2 regions of the Paenibacillus sp. FSL R5-0923 genome follow, and region 2 is predicted to be linked to the other one. Evidence: riboswitches for the same ligand, from Rfam matches in the RefSeq annotation. Region 2 holds a riboswitch; the other holds the start of a gene.
What was found. A riboswitch is a leader RNA that binds a small molecule or an ion and turns the genes downstream of it on or off. The one in region 2 is predicted to bind cyclic di-GMP.
Positions count from the first base shown of each region.

Region 1: it holds a riboswitch for cyclic di-GMP, as region 2 does, so the genes downstream of both, MKX35_RS01550 (anti-repressor SinI family protein) here and MKX35_RS24040 (DUF6612 family protein) in region 2, are expected to answer to the same signal.

Region 1 is NZ_JBBPAT010000001.1:341,460-344,592, forward strand. Features, by position in the region: gene sipW (signal peptidase I SipW) at 1-36, shown strand, start outside; gene MKX35_RS01540 (TasA family protein) at 128-748, shown strand; gene MKX35_RS01545 (helix-turn-helix domain-containing protein) at 908-1,237, shown strand; gene MKX35_RS01550 (anti-repressor SinI family protein) at 1,439-1,594, opposite strand; cyclic di-GMP riboswitch class I at 1,622-1,706, opposite strand; gene MKX35_RS01555 (2-oxoglutarate dehydrogenase E1 component) at 2,178-3,133, shown strand, end outside.
Region 2 is NZ_JBBPAT010000001.1:5,343,237-5,346,369, reverse strand. Features, by position in the region: gene MKX35_RS24050 (DUF4179 domain-containing protein) at 1-430, opposite strand, end outside; gene MKX35_RS24045 (RNA polymerase sigma factor) at 414-932, opposite strand; cyclic di-GMP riboswitch class I at 1,137-1,228, shown strand; gene MKX35_RS24040 (DUF6612 family protein) at 1,346-2,194, shown strand; gene MKX35_RS24035 (NADH-dependent flavin oxidoreductase) at 2,307-3,133, shown strand, end outside.

The sequences.
Region 1 (3,133 bases), 5.0 Mb from region 2:
CTTCCCACCTCTCCACCTCCAACTGAAATACAGTAATCCGTTGATTGTCCGCTTCCGCTTACGAACCGGAAGTTACAATATATAACTTTTATAAAAAAACCACAAAAACCGAGGAGGAATTTTAATTATGGGTATCAAAAAAACATTGGGTCTTGGCGTAGCATCTGCAGCACTGGGTTTATCATTGATTGGTGGAGGAACTTTCGCTTACTTTAGCGACACTGCACAAAGCACCGCTACATTCGCAGCAGGTACACTGGATTTGAACTCTGATCCTTCTGTTATCGTTGATTTGAAGGATCTGAAGCCAGGCGATACGATCAAAAGAGACTTCAAACTAAAAAATGACGGTACACTTGATATCGGTTCGATCCTCCTCAAAACAGCTACCTCTATTAATGATGTAGGTGGTAACAACGGCGCTAACGATTTGGCAAAATCCATCAAAGTTAAATTCCTGGTGAATAAAGATAAAAGCGGCATCTTACCTGGTAGTGAAGAGAAAGTAGTTTGGGAAACTACCCTAGCCGATTTGAAGACTCAGACACCGGATCTCGTAAAAAATACTGGACTTGATGCAATCTGGGGTACTAGCGAAGCATCTGGAATTAAGGCCGGCACAAATGATAGCTTCACCGTTCAATTCGAATTTGTTGATAACGGCCAAGAGCAAAACTACTTCCAAAAAGATTCATTAACTCTGACTTGGGATTTCGTAGGTAAGCAAACTGCTGGATCCGCTAAATAATCTAATAAGTCTTCCATTCGAAGAGCAGCAGATTCTTATTCCGGAAAGCGGATAAGTAGATGCTGCTCTTCTCTTTACAATAAACTTTGTCGAATTTATTGATATTTGTTATACTAATAACAAAAATTACGGAGGGGCGTCAGTATAGTGCCACAAAATATGGGCCAACGTATCCAGCATCTCCGCCTAGAAAAGGGATTGTCCCTATCTGAGCTTGCGGACAGAGCGGATGTTGCTAAGTCGTATCTTAGCAATGTGGAGAGAAACATCCAATCCAATCCTTCAATTCAGTTTATCGAAAAGATCGCCGATGCGCTTCAGGTATCCATCCACGCTTTGCTCTATGGAGAACCTAATGATGCTGAGGAGTCACCTTTAGATTCGGAATGGTTCCGATTGGTGCAGGAAGCTATGGCCTCAGGCATAAGCAAACGCGAATTCAAGGAGTTTCTGGACTACCAGAAATGGCGCCTTGATCAGAAGGATTAATATTCCACCTGACCTGATAAGATCCTCTTCTACTCATACTATTAAACATAAGCGCCTTCGCCCTCCTAACATGGACCGCAAAGGCGTTTGAATTCTAGCAGAATATAAGGACCAAGTCTGAAACTTATAGATTCTTATATAAAGAAAAAGAGCACAGCGAGTTATCGCTGTGCTCTTTTGATATCTAATGCTCTGAATGTATTACTGCACGGCTTGCACAGTCTTCTCATGAAAGAAGCGACGAATTTCATCTGCCTTTATGCCAGCCTTCTTAGCTGCTAATAATAAATGTACCCACTCAACGTCTAGATCAATGAACTGCTGTTCTCTGTTGCTTCCCTGGTTGGACTTGTCCAAAAAATCTCCTCCTAAGATTTTACGTCCCCAGGCAATCCGGCTGTCATAGTATTTCTACCTTAGACCCGCGACTTTGTGCCCCTGCCTTTCGGCAGGTTTACCTTTTACTGGACCCTTTACACGAAAGGATCTACTTTGAAATATATGAAAATCGCTAACTGCAATAACATTATACTATACTAAAGTGGAAAAGTGTGTCGATTTCTGATTAGTTTTTCCATTAAAAAACAAAAAATAGAAGCGATTTTGTGCGATATCTTGTCCTATTAACACGATACTCGTCCCATTCATAAAATTAATTAAGCCAATATAATGATACTTCCTTCCCTATTAGTTAAAAATAAGGATATTAGAATCATTTTAGTGGGCCTTAGGAATGGGTAATGAGGAGAAACAGCGTTCTTTTCATTAGAACAAGCTAACCCATACCATTTTGCGAACGTATTGGACGAAAGAATGAATTGATTACACGTGTGGAAAGTAGCACAATAAGATGAGAAATGAAACCGCAATCATCACAGCTCCAGTAAGCGTTGACACAAAATGTCACGTATGGAGTTCATCCGTTAAGGAGGATGTATTCATGGCAGCCAAAGAGCCCTATAACGAATCCATTTGGAGTAAGTATTACGGACCCAATTTAGGCTACATTCAAGAAAGATATGAACAGTTTGTGAAAGATCCTTCCACCGTAGAGAATAATTATCGCGAGCTTTTTACAAATTCGGGTCCCCCACCCCTAACACCGGATAGCGAACCGGCTCCACAGCCTCGCATTTCGGGAGACACCGAATGGCTTAGAAAGGCAGTAAGAGCTTCCAAGCTAATCGCTAATATTCGTATATATGGCCATATGGCCGCTGATATTGATCCGCTTGAGCGCGATCACAATCCCATGGCTAAATATCTTGAACTCGAAACCTATGAGCTGACTCGTGAGGATCTGCTCGCACTACCTGCCACGCTCATTTGGGAGAATGCGCCGAATGATGTGCATACCGGATGGGATGCAGTTCAGCGTATGCGTCAGGCTTACACCAAGACAATCGCCTATGAATTCGGGCATGTGCATGAAGAACAAGAACTGAAATGGTTGAACAGACAGGCAGAATCCACAAGCTCACCAGCGCCTTTAAATAATGCAGAACGTAAAGAGCTGCTAAACCGCCTGATCCAAGTAGAGCAATTCGAAACCTTCCTCCACAAAACCTTTGTGGGTCAGAAGCGGTTCAGCTTGGAAGGCAATGACGCTCTCGTACCGATGCTGGATGAAATCGTACGCGCTGCTGCGCATGACGGCGCAGAGCATATTCTGATGGGCATGGCGCATCGTGGTCGCCTCAACGTTCTTGCACATATTTTGGGCAAACCTTATGACATTATATTTTCAGAGTTTCATCATTCTCCGAACAAGGAGCTTTTCCCTTCCGAAGGCTCTACAGGCATTAACTATGGCTGGACGGGTGATGTGAAATACCATCTGGGTGCAGATCGCGCTGTCCGTGAAGGAGAAACCGTACGCACAAGAATAACACTAGC
Region 2 (3,133 bases):
ATTCACTAGTCATGGTGTTTTCCTCTGTAGCAAATCCAGTATATTGGGATAGATCAGATTTAGTATCAAGTGATAACAGCATTTTCATTTTTTCTCCGTCAGTTACAACACCGTTCAAATTCATTGTTACTCCTGAACTGGAAGCTTGAAGATTATACTGTTGACCGATGCCGTTATTTAATGCATTGCTCACACTTCGCCCACCAATTTTATCCCAATTAATCGTCATACTAGCGAATACAGGAATGGCGACAAGTAAGAGGCAAGAGAAGACGATGCTGATAGGAACAACCTTTTTATTAGGCCTAGGAGTATTCTGGGAGGCATGCAGATTTCTTTGACGTTTATATGCTTCTTGTTCAATGGTAGTCCACATCAAATCATAATCCGGTCGGGGAATATGTCTATCTTTTTCAATATACAGATTCATTACTACTCAGCTCCTTTAGTTGAGTTCCACCCATTCTATTTAGTATTTTAAGTCCCTTGTTCAGTCTGGATTTTACAGTTCCTTCGGGTATGCTCATAACTTTAGAGATCTCGGGTACAGTCAATTCGTTTATAAAACGAAGGACTACTACCATTCTGATTTTGTCGGGAAGCTGACTGTATAACCCTTGTAATTCTTTTTTAGTTTCCTGTCGATCCAACCGTTTTTCTACAGGGTTTGATTCCTCAGACCTGGATAGTAAATAATTACGTACTTCTTTCATCCACCCCGTCTTACGCCTTTTAATCACACTGTGGCACTCATTCGAAGCAATTCGTAAAATCCAAGATTTCAAGTTTCTTACCTTAGACTTATCCGCTAAGATAACCTTTACAAATACCTCTTGGCAAATATCCTCTGCATCTGCCTGATTTTTCATTAAGTAGTAACAAAAATAATATACTTGTTCTTTATAGAGCTCGAAAATTTCTCGGTCACACATTTTGCTGCACCCCCTGTCTTTGCTGTTCTCATTAATAAGACTTATAAGCGTATGTAATCGTTCATTTTTCATTTTGAGTGAAGTATTTCTTCTGAGCATCATAGCGAATTTGAATGGAAGATAAGTCGTTTACAGGTAATTATAACCATGATAAAATTAGCGGTGGGACATGCGTCCGTAAGCTAATTAAAACTAATTGAATGTCCGCGTTAAAGGTAAAATCATCGAAAGATGATGACACAAAGCCATGGGTCTAAAGCCTTTCTACAGAAGGAAATGATCGCCAGGCCGCCATAGGGATGTCTTATGAAGCATAAAGGATAGCTCTAAGAATATGTAGTCTATTTTGAGCTCTTTTATTATTTCGATCTATACGGCGTTACATTATCGCAAGGGGCTGAAAGGGGAAGTACATGAAAAGTTTTTTCAAAACAATAGGCACTAGTTTGGCAGTAGGTGCTTTATTGCTGTCCGGAACGATCGGATGGATGTCTAATCCAGGAGTAGTGTCAGCAGCTACCACAACAGCAGTAACCGCGGATCAAATGATTAGCAAAGTAACGGCGGCCTCTAAAGCAATAAAGAATTTTCACTTAGATGTGATCAAAAAACAGGATATTCAGAGCGGTGGGGTACGTATCAGCAACACTAACACACTGAAGCTGGATATTAATCGACTGCCGAATTTTGCTGCAGCTGGCACCGTTGATAGTAGTCTTTTAGAAACATCGTACAGTCTATATGCCAATGACAAGGAGTTTTACTATCTTGTAGACGGAAGTGAACTGATCGATGAATCTGAAGATGAAGGTTACGACGATGACGGTGAGCCAATCGATCCTGATGCGCAGTATTGGATTGGACTGGAGAAGATGGAGTGGGATTCTTTTTATTCTAAAGGTCAATACGATCCTGTTTCCATGCTTGATTCGGTAAAAAATTATAAAAAATCTATGAAAGTCAGCACTGCCGGTGCTCAGACCGTCCTGCAGTTCACGGTAACCGATCCGACAGCAGCTAAGGGAATAATCAAACTCTATGACCAGGAGAACCTCTGGGATGGTGAGACTGTTCAACCTAAAAGCGTAACTTGGAAATTATTCGTCAATACTAAGACCTGGCAAACGGAAAAGCTGACAGTCGATCTGAGTTATGTACTGGTAAGTGATGGAGCCAAAGATACATACACCACGAAAATCGAAGCTAAATATTCCAAAAATAATAAAGGTGCAGCCATTGTAAAACCGGCCGAACTAGAATAATAAGGACGATTCATAACGAGCGAAAAGCGCTGTTCAGCGGAACAGCGCTTTTTGTTGTATTCAACAGCAGTTCTTTATTAGTTGACAAGAATAAATCATTGCTGTAATTTATATGTATGCGCATGTATATAATAATTTATCTAAATATAATTTAATGAAAGTTGGGAAAAAGATGATAGCACTAGACACAGCATTAACTTTTCGCAGAGGGCTGACATTAAAAAACCGAGTGGTTATGGCTCCAATGACCACACGAATGAGCTTTTATGACGGTGTAGTAACACAAGATGAATTGAAATACTATTCGCTAAGAACGGGCGAAGTAGGTGCGGTCATCACTGCGGCAGCAAATGTACAAGAGGGTGGAAAAGGATGGGAAGGTGAACTTAGTGTTTCCTCCGATGAATTTATTCCTAGCCTTAGCCGATTAGCATCTACTATTAAACGAAATGGAACAAAAGCTATTTTACAGCTATTCCATGCAGGAAGAATGACAGATTCAAAAATATTGCGTGGCGTACAACCCGTTTCCTCCAGCGCCATTGCTGCCGAACGTCCGAATGCAGAAATTCCAAGAGCATTAACAGAAGATGAAATTTTCGGTGTGATCGAGGATTTTAAAAAAGCGACTCAACGTGCTATTCAAGCTGGATTTGACGGGGTAGAAATTCATGGAGCAAACACATATTTAATCCAACAATTCTTCTCTCCACACTCCAACCGTCGTGAAGATCAATGGGGCGGAAGCTTAGAGAAAAGATTTAATTTCATTAACCAATTAGTGGATGCAGTTATTGCTGTCGTTGACAATTCAAAGATTAAGGATTTTATTGTCGGGTATCGTTTTTCTCCAGAAGAATATGAAGAGCCTGGAATTAAAATCACCGATACCTTTTATCTCATTGATAAATTAGCTGATAAAAGGCTGGATTATCTGCA